One region of the Paenibacillus sp. FSL L8-0638 genome, then DNA from elsewhere that is predicted to be linked to it. Evidence: riboswitches for the same ligand, from Rfam matches in the RefSeq annotation. Region 1 holds a riboswitch; each other region holds the start of a gene.
What was found. Region 1 has a riboswitch for cyclic di-AMP ahead of MKY35_RS20930 (TrkH family potassium uptake protein). Riboswitches for the same ligand answer to the same signal wherever they lie in the genome.

Region 1 (4,288 bases):
GATAAAGTGTATGTCCCAGTGCCCAAATCAGCGTGGTGATCAGACAAGCAACAAAAGTGTTTTTCACTATTTTTTTGACCATCGGAATACCAAACAGACGGTAGACAGTCTCTTCTCCAATACCTGCCATCCAGGCCATAATCGGCAGTAGCCATGGATAAGCCATATTGTAAGGGGATTGCGTGGCATCTGTGGTGGAAAATGTATTAAATGTGCGCTCCAGTATAAAGAATAAGATGGATTGTACCCCGAGTAAAATAAAGGCCCACAAGTAGCCAACATACATACTGCGAAGCACGTACAGCCCGTAGCCCGGTTCTTTCGCACGTGGCCATGCATTCAGTCCAACCTGACGCATAAGTCCGTCACCGCCGACCAAGGAGAAGTAGAGCGCTACAGCCATGAAGAAGGTAACACCAATCTGGAAAACCATAAGAAATATAAGCATGCCCTTACCGCCTGCTTCTGCTTGCAATAAAGGCAGCATGTTCATGGTCCCAGCTATACTAGCAATAAAGTATACAACGGACAGAACAATGCCACGTACAAATGAAGTATGTCGTCGGGTGAGTGACGCATACACAATGGCAAGTACACCCAGCACAAAGCTAAATAGGGCATAACCCGCATAGGTCATCCAATTCGCCCAAAATGTTTGCTTTTCGATATAATCGGTATAGGATGACGGGGCCGAAAAGCTTTGAGTGAAGGAGCGAACATCACCGTCTTCAAAAGTAAAAGCCAGTGTAAGTACCGAGGCGCCAATTTTTTTATCGTCTACGGTATACTTTAATCCGCCTTCTTGTTCAGTGGTCGCGAGCTTTAAATCCGCCGGCTTAAAGCCAAAGCGCTTCACCCATACAGCGGCCGCCTGCTCCTTGGCTTCAAGCGTCATGCCGTCCTCAGCCACACGTACAAGCCTGTTACGTGCTTGTTCATCCGTAGAAATATCAGCCTGCGTGTAATTGGTGCTGGAGGTGATCCGTTTAAAACTAACGACCTTCCCAGTGGATAAATCTACATGAATTTGCAGCTTGCTCTTCGCTGAGGATTCAGGCAGATCGACCCGAAAGGTTTCGTAAGGGTAATTTTTCTTCCATGTACGGTCGTACTGTTGAAGCAGTTTTTCTCTAGATAAATAACCGTACAAATCTGTTTCGGCCTGATAGGTCACCAGAGGCTCCTCTGGCTGTGATTCAGTATATCCCAGCTCGGAGCGGGCGAAGTCCAATGCGTGTATGACCGCTTCTTGTTTGCTGATGACCTTTGCATTCATTACTGATTCTGGACTTGGATTGCTAAGCGAGGGAATAAGCAATTGAAAGATAAAAAAGCAAATCAGGCCAATCCCGCCCAGCAAGCCTAATTTTTTGAAGTTGGCCGTGAGCACGACCGGTTTCCCGATAGGATTCATGAGTTTCCTCCTTAATCTGTAAATAAGAACATCCATTAAAGATATCATACTGCACAGGTTCCCGCCAACAGACCAGCGATATTCATGAAAATAGAGTGAAAGCACTTTAAAGTTCCAATAAAATAAGATAAGCTGCGATTAAACGATGCCCATTCGCAAAATAAAGCCAATTTCACGTTTTTTCGACGAAATCGGTTTTGTGATCTGGATATAGAAGGATTATAATCTTGAGGCAATGCCTATAAAATACATAGGTAATGATATACAGTTGAGCCGAATTTCTATGGGAAAACGGGGGAACCATGTTACTGGGGTGAATTTTACAGCCGATCACTGGTGGATCGGAAGTGTAAATAGGGCATACTGTGCTGCCCTAATCCGTCAGCTAACCTCGTAGGCTATGAGCAGGAACCAAGTCAGGCACTCGGTTTTCCGGTGTCTTTTTTTGTGCGTATAAAAGTGTTTGGATTGGTTAGATAGACCGCTGCGGGTGCAGATTATTCTTCCGATTGCTGTTATCCCCGGATTTTTTGATTGTATACCCCCTTTAATGGTTAAAATCCGGAGATAAAGGCAAACGCTTCGCTTCTTCAGAACAATTCTGCCCCCTTCGCTACTGCCCGCCAATAGCACAGGGGACCGAGTAGTGCTTGACATGCATTCTTCCTGTATTCAGGGAATGCTAATTATAGTTAACTAAGGTTTGGAAAAATCAAAAAATTCAGGGGCAACGACGATCGGAAGATCAAATGGAACGCGTAGCAAGCTTACACCGTATTAAATCACTGTTTTTATAGTTTTAAGAATTAGGAGAGAAGTGATGAATAGATGAATCCCAATGCAGGCTGGCTCCGGCTTTCTCCACCGCAGATATTCGTTGCGGGCTTTGCCATTATCATTCTAATAGGTAGTTTATTGTTAATGCTGCCGATCTCCAATACAACAGGAAAGCCACTTGCGTTTGTAGACGCTTTGTTTACTGCCGCTTCCGCGACCTGTGTTACAGGGCTTGTCGTAAAGGATACGGGGACCTTTTTTACAACCTTTGGTCAAGTTGTTATCGTGGCGCTCATTCAGATCGGCGGTCTGGGCTTTATGACCATGGCTACCTTAATCGCGCTGGTGTTCAAACGTCGGATTTCCTTGCGGGAGCGCCTCATTTTACAGGAAGCGATGAATCAGACCTCTGTCGAAGGAATTGTCGGATTGATCCGTAAGGTGCTGTTGTACTCGCTGGTCATTGAGGGCATATGTGCTGTAATATTTGCGATTCGCTGGTCGTTTGATATGCCTGTAGGCAGGGCGATTTATTTTGGGATTTGGCATGCCATCTCCATGTTTAACAATGCTGGTTTTGACTTATTCGGGCACTTTCGCAGCCTAACAGGTTATGTATATGATCCGATTGTTAATTTTACAGCCATGTTTTTGATTATTTCAGGCGGCATTGGTTTTGTAGTGATGTCGGACCTGGCAGAATATCGCAAGCGTAAGAGACTGTCCTTGCATACCAAGGTGGTACTCAGCATGACGGGCGCTCTGATTGTAGTCGGCACGCTCGTGATTTTTGTGTTTGAGTTTACGAATCCAAAGACCCTTGGCTCGCTTGATTGGGGTGGTAAACTGCTGGGATCTTTATTCCAGTCTGTTACTCCCCGTACCGCAGGTGCCAATACACTGGACATTGCAGGCTTGCGGCAGGCTACGCAGTTTTTTATCATCATACTCATGTTTATCGGGGCTTCTCCTGGCTCCACTGGAGGCGGGATTAAGACCACAACATTCGCGCTGCTCATTGGAGCAGTGATTTCGATGCTGCGGGGGCGGGAAGATATTGTGCTGTTCAGGTATCGACTTGCGCAGGGACGAATTTACAAGGCTTTGACCATTACACTGCTGGGGCTGCTGTTCGTGATCGGGGTGACGATGATTTTGTCAGCAACCGAAGATCATCATTTTCTGATGATCTTGTTCGAGACGGTGTCTGCGTTTGGTACGGTGGGGCTGTCGATGGGGCTTACACCTGATTTGACAGTCATAGGCAAGCTGGTGATTACCCTGACGATGTTTGCAGGTAGACTGGGGCCACTCACGCTAGCTTATGCACTGGGGCCGAAAAAGGGTAAAGAATTATATCGTCATCCGGAAGGTAAAATGATTATAGGATAAGGGAGTTTTCGAGTAGACATGAAAACGCAGCAGTTTGTAGTTATTGGCTTGGGGCGGTTTGGCTCAAGCCTAGCTTTGCAATTGGTGGATATGGGGTGCGAGGTGCTAGGCATTGACCGGAATGAGGATGTTGTGGACAGTATGAGTGAGATGTTGACACATACTGTCGTGGCGGACGCTACCGATGAAGACTCATTGCGATCACTGGGCATCCGTAATTTCGATTGCGGCATTGTTGCTATTGGTGATGACATCCAGGTAAGCATCCTGACCGCCATTTTGCTGAAGGAGCTGGGTGTGAAAAAGGTCGTAGCCAAAGCCATATCTGTGCTGCACGGGCGTGCGTTAGAAAAGCTCGGTGTGGATCGGATTATTTATCCAGAACGGGACATGGGTATCCGTGTGGCTCACCAGCTAGTCACGCCTAATTTGCTCGATTATTTGGAGTTGTCTAAGGAATACAGTATTGTGGAACTCAATGTACCTGCATGTCTGAACGGCAAAACGCTTGCAGAACTAAATGCTCGCACCCGCTTTGGCTGTAGTGTCGTGGCGCTTCATACGGCGAACGGTATCTTGATCGCACCGACGGCTATGGATCGGCTAAAAGCAGACGATATTATGGTCATCATCGGCTCAAATGACAATATCGGCCGCTTTGAGGATGAGGTTGTTAATGTCAATGAAGAGGGCTAAACTCTCTAC
Region 2 (4,288 bases), 1.2 Mb from region 1:
CGAAGGAGGAAAGGCTGGTTGCTCTGTGTGCGGCTCTATTGCATGATGTGGGGCACGGCCCATTTTCACATTCAATTGAGGAAGCCTTTCATATGAACCATGAGGATTGGACATGCCGCATTGTACTGGGAGACACGAAGATCAACGCCGTGCTACGGCAAGTCGACGAGAAGCTTCCACAAAAGGTGGCTGCGGTTATAGCCAAAACGTATGATAAGCCGATTGTTGTTAACTTGGTGACCAGTCCGCTAGATGCCGATCGTATGGATTATTTGTTGCGGGATGCTCATTCGACAGGTGTCAACTACGGCACGATTGATTTGGATCGTATTTTACGACTGTTGCGTCCTCATAATGGGAGAATTGTTGTGAAGGAATCAGGCATGCATGCAGTAGAAGATTATTTAATGTCACGCTATCAGATGTATTGGCAAATTTATTTTCATCCTGTAACACGCAGCTCGGAGATCCTTTTACGTAAAATTTTCAAGCGAGCAAAGGAATTGTTTAAAAATGGATATGAGTTTGGTTTTCTGCTGGACCCGCTGCCGGATCTGTTGAAAGGAGAGCTTACAGTAGAGCAATATCTGATGCTCGATGAGTCATTAATTCAGACCGTATTTAGCCAGTGGAAACGAGAAAAGGACGAAATTTTAAGTGATTTGAGCAGCCGCTTTATGGACCGTAGATTGTATAAATATGTAGAGATTGAAAATATGGATACAGATACCATTGACAGTATTCGGAAAGCTTTGGAAGAGGCTGGTTTGCACCCTGAATATGATTTTGAAATTGATTTTCCGACGGATCTTCCTTATGATGTGTTTCGGCAGGGTGGCTCGACGGACAACCAGATTTTACTGCTTGGACGTCAGGGCGAGGTGAGCGAAATTTCCGAAGTTTCGGAAATTGTACGCTCCATAAGTGGTATTCACCGAGGAAAATATCATATGTATTTTCCTCAGAATAAATTGAACGCGGTAAAAGACAGGCTTCCTGCCGAAATAAGGAATTATTTTGTCAAAGAATAGACAACTATATAGAAATGTAAGTAAAAAAAGGAGATGTAGACCTTGGATTTATTCGACACTCATACTCACTTGGATGCGCCACAATTTGACGAAGATCGTGAAGAAGTTATAGCACGTGCTGTCGAATCAGGAGTAACGCGGATGATCAATATCGGATTTAATCGTGAGACCATTCCATCCACCATGAAATTGGCCGAGACGTATGATTTTATTTATGCGGCAGTTGGATGGCACCCACAGGATGCGATTACAATGCAGGAGGGCGATCTAGAATGGATTGCATCGTTATGCAGTCATAAGAAGGTCGTAGCCATAGGAGAGATCGGTCTGGATTATTATTGGGATACATCACCGAAGGATGTTCAGCATCGGGTGTTTCGAAATCAAATTGGTCTGGCTCGTGAGCTCAAAATGCCCATTGTTATTCATAACCGGGATGCCCATGAAGATATTGTTAAGATTTTGCGTGAGGAAAAAGCGAGTGAGATTGGCGGAGTCATGCACTCCTTTTCTGGGAGCTGGGAGACAGCCCAAATGGTGCTGGATATGGGATTTCACCTTTCCTTCGGTGGTCCAATAACGTTTAAAAATGCCAAGCAGCCCAAAGAGGTGCTCGCACAGGTGCCACTGGACCGTCTGCTCATTGAAACGGACGCGCCCTACCTGACGCCGCATCCGTTTCGCGGGAAGCGAAATGAGTCTGCGCATGTGAGACTGGTAGCAGAGGCTGCAGCCCAAATCAAGGGGATTACAGTGGAGGAATTAGTGTCAATAACGACCCAAAATGCCTTGGAACGATTTGACATTCAATAAAAAAGCGAAGAAATCGATCAAAATAAAGAGATAGACGAAGCTAATCATGAATTTGTTGCAGGAAACTCGAGAATATTACAATATTTTAACCGAATATTTTGAAAAATGTACTTGAAACCTGCTTTACAACATGCATGGAAACAGGATATCATCTTTTCAGTGAATTGTTGTTTGAATGTAAACATCAACAAGTCATTTCATGAACCAGTCTCGCTGAGTCCCTTTTACAGGGAACGGGGGAACCGATATGGCTTACAGTACGTCCGGCTTATGTGCAAGAAGGGAACGTCTCTTCCGCCAGCCGGCTCGACCTTAAATTCTTTTCCCAGATGGGATTGAACAGGTAGAGGAGCCGTATTTCGATTTCTTTCTGGGTCTTTGGGGTGAATGTGAAGGCGACCGCCATGAGCGGTTGACCCAAGCTAGGGCGACTCTCTACGTCCGAACCCGACAGCTAACCCCGTAAGCGTAACAAGAGAGAAGCCATCTCGTGCATGAGTTTTCCCGCATATTCACACATGCCGGAAGCCACGAAAGAGCTCTCTAGTCTCTTTCTTTGGCTTTTTTTGTTGTGAATAAAAGAAAATCTGTCATCATACTGTGGTTAAACAGGGGAGGACAGCATGCCGCGAAGACGGGTACATGGTGCAGGACAGTCGCAGTTTGGGCTTGTCTTGTAGAAAATCTGTTATAGTCACGTCAAATCTCAACTATGTCTTACTCCAGACGGCGGGCTATGTAAGGAGGACGGAGGAAATGGGCATTTTCCAAAAAGAGGAGACCCATGAGTCACGCTCATCCAGCATGTCTTACGTATTGCGTTGGAAGCAAGAGAATGTGCGCCAGGCTGCTTTGGTTGCTATTTTTCTAATCGCGCTAACGATTATGATTTCAATTCTGATGTACACGCAATCTAAAAAACAAGTCTTTTTTGTCATTGATGGCAAGGCATCTGCGGTAGAAACCCGGGAATCCAAGCTTCAAGATTTGCTGAGCGAGCATTCCATTTCACTTCAGCCGCATGATACAATTTCTATGCCGCTAAATGGAGCAGTACAGGATGGGGATCGCGTAGTCATTAAACGTGCCAATCAAGTTAAAGTATCTTCAGGCAATGAGACGAAAAAGCTGTACACAACAGAAAATACAGTAGAAGGTGCCATTCGTACCTCGGGCTATAAATTATCGTCAACGGATAAAGTTTATCCTGCGTTGGATGCCTCTGTTTCGTCTAACATGGACATAAAAATCGTCCGTGTGAAGAAACAGCAGGTCGAACAGAAAAAACAGGTGCCTTATCAGGTCATCAAAACGGCCGATCCGAGTCTTTATAAAGGCGATAATCGGGTCATTCAAAGCGGCAAATCGGGTGTGGTAGTCCAGCACGTTCAAAAGGTATATCATGATGGAAAGTTGGTATCCAAACAGCTGGTTAACAAGGAAGTTGCACAGAACCGTGTGGATAAGGTTATAGCGGTAGGAACGAAGAAAAAGCCGGTCGTTCTTGCTGCTTCCGTCGGTCCCAATGATGCGGTTAGGGCAACAACGGTTAGTTCGGGCAATGCTGTCCGTAAAGCAGGCGTCAATTTTAAATATAGCAAAGTTTTACAAAATGTCTCCATGACGGCGTATTCCTCACAGGAGCCAGGTATCGGTACACGTACTGCATCCGGCACGCGCGTGACGGAAGGCCGTACCATCGCTGTCGATCCGAGTATAATTCCAATCGGCTGGTGGGTGTATATCGAAGGGGTGGGCTTCCGCCGTGCGGAGGATACCGGTGGCGCGATTAAAGGCCACAAAATCGATGTGTATTATGAGAGTTTGAGCCGAGCCAACCAATTTGGTCGTAAGCACGGTAAAACCGTATATGTTATCGGACCGGTAAAGCCTGAAATCAACTAAAACAGGTTGTGTATGTTGAGGGCAATGCGATAGTATTAACAACATAGTTATGCCATGCTAAGAAGAGGATATCCTCTTCTTATTTTGTTTTCAAAAGCAGGGAAAGATAAATATAGCTTGCTGTGTAGCAGTGGAGGGAAATGCAAATGATCAAGGAAGTGATCGTGGTAGAGGGCCGGGATGATACGGTGGCCATTCGCCGCGCTGTTGAAGCGGATACGATAGAAACTGGCGGCTCAGCCATTAATAAAATGACGCTGCGTAAAATTGCATTGGCGCAGGAGCGGCGGGGGGTCATCATTTTAACCGATCCCGATCATGCAGGGGAGCGCATCCGTAAGATTATCGCTTCCAAGGTACCCGGCTGCAAGCAGGCCTTTATACCCGAGGCAGAAGCGACGCGCAAAGGAGATATTGGTGTGGAGAATGCCTCACCGGAAGCGATCAGACACGCTCTCGCACGGGTTCATACGACAGTAGAAGGCGCCGATCCGCTGATTGAGTGGGCGGACCTGATTGATGCTGGACTTATCACCCAC
Region 3 (4,288 bases), 2.6 Mb from region 1:
CCCGTGATAGCCAGGGTTAGTGACCGCATCATATCCCCAATGACTCATAAACGCAAGCGCAGTTGGGGCGAGAATGAGAAACGGATGTACCAAAATGGCAATGGCGATCAGCTTCATTTCCTTGCCTTCAATTTTCCTTCCCATAAATTCCGGAGTTCTCCCGACCATCAGTCCGCATATAAACACACCCAAAATCGCATACATCAGCATATTCATCAGCCCGACACCCTTGCCGCCAAAAATGACGTTTAGCATCATTTCTCCCAAAGCAGCCATACCACCCAGTGGGGTTAGTGTATCATGCATATTATTGACCGAACCTGTCGTTGCCGCTGTCGTGACCGCAGTGAATAAGGCCGATTGTCCGATGCCAAAACGAACCTCTTTCCCTTCCATGCTTCCCTGAGAAGCATCCACACCCAGTGTCTGGATTAACGGATTACCTGTCTTCTCAGACACATACGTAATGGATAGAAAAATAAGAAACAATACCATCATGGAGCTAAAAATAATCCAGCCCTGCTTACGATTACGGGCAAACAATCCAAAGGTATACGGCAACGAAGCCGGCATTACCCACATTGCCAAAATTTCCAGCACGTTCGTCCAAGGACTTGGATTTTCAAAAGGATGCGCAGAGTTAGCTCCCGCATAACCGCCCCCGTTTGTTCCCAAATGCTTGATGGACTCCAGAGAAGCAATGGGTCCCATAGAAATTTGCTGTTGTGTTCCGCTCAGCGTCGTAAGATCCGCCGTAGGCTGTAGCGTCTGTGGTACCTTCAATCCCACCAGCACCAGCGTAAGCACAAAGGCCAGCGGCAGGAAAATCCTTATAATGGCTTTAATAAAATCTTGAAAGAAATTGCCCATCCCTTCACCGCGCCGCGTCAATCCTCTCATAAAAGCCGCAGCAACCGAAAAACCGGAAGCAGCCGAAGTGAACATCATCATCGTGACGAACGCCATCTGTGTCAGATACGTAAGCCCGCTTTCTCCGCTATAATGTTGGAGATTCGTATTCGTCATAAAGCTGATTACCGTATTAAAAGCTAGTGATGCTTCCATATTACTGTTTCCAGTCGGATTACCGGGAAGCATTCCCTGTAAACGCAACAGCAAGTAGCTGATTGCCACAAGCACGGCGTTCGTAGCAATGAAACTCATAACATACGTAGTCCAACGCATGCTCTCTACTTTCTTCAAGCCTACTACCTTATAAATCAGCTTTTCTGTTCTGCCAAAAATCCGATCCGTCCGATTCGGTTCATTCGAGAATACATGATACATATATGTACCCATTGGCTTAACCAAGAGCAGCAATATAACGATCACAATTCCAATTTGAAGCAGCTCCATCCTCTATTCCTCCTTCAAAATGCTCCTGCGTTTGGAACAACAGACCCGATTCAGACCATCTATGAAGTGCACACGTTTGCGAAAACCTGCTACCAATGATGCTTTAATGTTCAGATCTGTTGTTCCCGCCCGCTCTATCCCTACAAGTGACTAGAACTTTTCAGGGTTCAGGAGTGCGTAGATTAAATACATAAACACAATAGCCGTAAGCCCGAGTATAACGATCATCCTCTTCGTCCTCCTTTAGAGGTCTGCGCATCACACCAGCGTACAAACAGCAGTATCACTCCATAACTCACAGCCATGACGAGCAGCATGTATATATCCATCATGTTTATACCCTCCGTATCGATCCTCAGATCGCCATTCTTATTCCATCATAAAATCATAAAACAACTATGTCATAAGTGCTTATCCGTTCAGCAGAAAACCCACCTCTCCGTTCAATGTGTAGATCACATGGTCCGCTCCCAATCCCCGATAAATTCCTTGTGGATTACAGCCGTGTGTAATAACATAGATCGATTCCGATGTTAGTGGTCGACATATTTGCAGGAAACGGCAAGTCAGATTCAAGCTGTTCTCGAACAAATACACACTACCAATTTCTTTTTTTGGAAAATTCCATTTTCCCGCTTGCATGGTATTGATGCGGACAATGTGCTCCACACCCATTTTTTTGAGCTGTCGTTCCTCCTGGGCGCTATTCGTGAGAACTGCAAACGCCAATTTTTTGAAAATAAGCAATTTCACAAAACTTCTGCCCGCTTCATTCGGTGCAGTGACAATAATTAACCGACCTTCCATCAGTAGCTCCTCTCCCGGTATAAAAAGACAACAAAAAGAAGCCGAAGGAAAAAGGCTTTCCTCCGGCTTCTGACATATCCATGATAAAATAAACCATGGCTGCACACGGCGGTTTGTTGCCTCTCCCTGTACGCTTACGAGGTTAGCTGTCGGATTCGGACGTGAGAGTCGCCCTATTTCTGGCACTTGACCGGAAAATTCACCCCATGAGACACACGGCTTCCGAAGCCGTACAGTCTCGATTGGTTCCCCCGCTTTTGCAACTGCAAAATTCAGCGCTATAGACATTTCGTTGTTGCTTCATTCAAATTAATTTGAAATTACGTCTTGAATCATACACCCGCGCATGGAAGACTGTAAAGCTCAACTGCAGGGTTATAAATCGGGCTTTAGAGCATAGAAGATTAATAATAACGCTTACAATGCAACTATGCTTCTCACAGCTCCTTTAATCTCTGTTTTTCATCCCTTTTTGAAAATGACAAGCATGTCAATATTGGCGTAGGGTAAAGCGTTATTGGCCTTTTTTGTAAAAAGAGAAGAAAATACGCTATATGTACCAGCTAAACACCGATTGAACCCGCTTTTATAAGAAGAAACACCTTAATTCGCTCCATTTGCGGTGCGATTTACTGTTTTGAGCAAAATACGATTTTACAGCGCCTGAAGGCTTTATGCAGCTTTTCCAGGCTTGCAACCCTTCTTTAAATTGTCTAAAATTTAATTGCTGAATATTGAATGAGGAGAGATGCTATGACCGTTTATGAATATGATGCGCAAACCCTGCAAGGGAAACAAATTCCGTTATCCACATTTGAAGGGAACGTTCTGCTTATCGTTAACACTGCCAGCAAATGTGGATTAACCCCCCAATACAAAGCGCTACAAGAGCTATATGACCAGTATCATGAACAGGGGCTCGAAATTTTGGGATTTCCCAGTAACCAGTTTGCCAAACAAGAGCCAGGTTCCAGTGAGGAGATTTCCGAGTTTTGCCAGATCAATTATGGTGTCACCTTTCCGATGTTCGCCAAGACAGATGTCAATGGCGATCAAGCACACCCCTTATTTCGCTACCTGACCCAAACAGCTCCGGGGGTATTAGGGTCCAAAGCGATCAAATGGAATTTTACTAAATTCTTAATTACAAGAGAAGGTAACGTATTTAAGCGCTATGCACCGCAAACCACTCCAGATAAGCTGGCGGGAGATATAGAGAAGCTTTTGCAGCAAAACTGACATTCTTCATTATCACAGTTAATAAACGACCTGTTGCAACCGTGGCTTCCGTGACTAAAGAATATAACGAGAAATGCTTAACAAAAAAAGCATCCCTTCACGTAAATCGTGTCAGGATGCTTTTTAACTGGGTCTTGCATATAATGCGGTCGAGAGGACTCGAACCTCCACGGGCGTACGCCCACTACCCCCTCAAGATAGCGTGTCTGCCATTCCACCACGACCGCAAATTATAATGTATTGAGGCAACAGATTTATTATACTCTCTCATCAACTATTTGTAAACAAAAATATAATAATTATTTTAACTTACATATATGAGCGATAATAATACCGTCCTGCATAAAGATAACCGCTTGCTGAACTATGCATTAATGTTGCCCCCTTACGGATTATCAGAACCACCTAGCACTTAACTAAGTAATTAATTTGACGAAATAACGTATTTACGATTGTAAAAACACGTATAAAAGTGTATCATAGTTTCAGATGGTTAATTCTAACATGTTTACTGATGATTATTATAACACACCAATTATTCCGTAAGAATCCGTAAGGGGCGATTTCTTTTGAACAACAAAATGCCTGTCACCTCCTTCGGGTGGGCCATCAAACAACAGCTTGTCGAACTTCGACTGGATCAGAAAACATTTTGTGAGACACACAATATTCCGCCTTCACGCTTGTCCAATCTGATTCACGGCACCCGCAAAGCACAAAGGTACAGAAAACAAGTTGCTGCAATTCTGAACATCGACGATAACGATTATAAGGAGGCATCGCCACTCTAAATCCAACAAGCATTCCAGTTACATACAGGTCATTCCATATCACCAAGAAACCAAATAAACCCGTAAAGCGAACCCCTCCAGTTCGTTTACGGGTT

Region 2: another riboswitch for cyclic di-AMP. It lies ahead of MKY35_RS00140 (G5 domain-containing protein); the one in region 1 lies ahead of MKY35_RS20930 (TrkH family potassium uptake protein).
Region 3: another riboswitch for cyclic di-AMP. It lies ahead of MKY35_RS06530 (hypothetical protein); the one in region 1 lies ahead of MKY35_RS20930 (TrkH family potassium uptake protein).

Annotation. Positions count from the first base shown of each region.
Region 1 covers NZ_CP151960.1:4,715,845-4,720,132, reverse strand. Annotated here, with positions in the region: gene MKY35_RS20935 (type II CAAX endopeptidase family protein) at 1-1,414, opposite strand, end outside; cyclic di-AMP (ydaO/yuaA leader) riboswitch at 1,676-1,829, shown strand; gene MKY35_RS20930 (TrkH family potassium uptake protein) at 2,243-3,583, shown strand; gene MKY35_RS20925 (TrkA family potassium uptake protein) at 3,602-4,279, shown strand; gene MKY35_RS20920 (LysR family transcriptional regulator) at 4,285-4,288, opposite strand, start outside.
Region 2 covers NZ_CP151960.1:27,828-32,115, forward strand. Annotated here, with positions in the region: gene MKY35_RS00130 (HD domain-containing protein) at 1-1,031, shown strand, start outside; gene MKY35_RS00135 (TatD family hydrolase) at 1,074-1,844, shown strand; cyclic di-AMP (ydaO/yuaA leader) riboswitch at 2,046-2,329, shown strand; gene MKY35_RS00140 (G5 domain-containing protein) at 2,601-3,749, shown strand; gene rnmV (ribonuclease M5) at 3,896-4,288, shown strand, end outside.
Region 3 covers NZ_CP151960.1:1,443,227-1,447,514, reverse strand. Annotated here, with positions in the region: gene kdpA (potassium-transporting ATPase subunit KdpA) at 1-1,356, opposite strand, end outside; gene MKY35_RS06530 (hypothetical protein) at 1,768-2,163, opposite strand; cyclic di-AMP (ydaO/yuaA leader) riboswitch at 2,279-2,451, opposite strand; gene MKY35_RS06525 (glutathione peroxidase) at 2,917-3,402, shown strand; tRNA gene MKY35_RS06520 (tRNA-Leu) at 3,547-3,629, opposite strand; gene MKY35_RS06515 (XRE family transcriptional regulator) at 3,972-4,193, shown strand.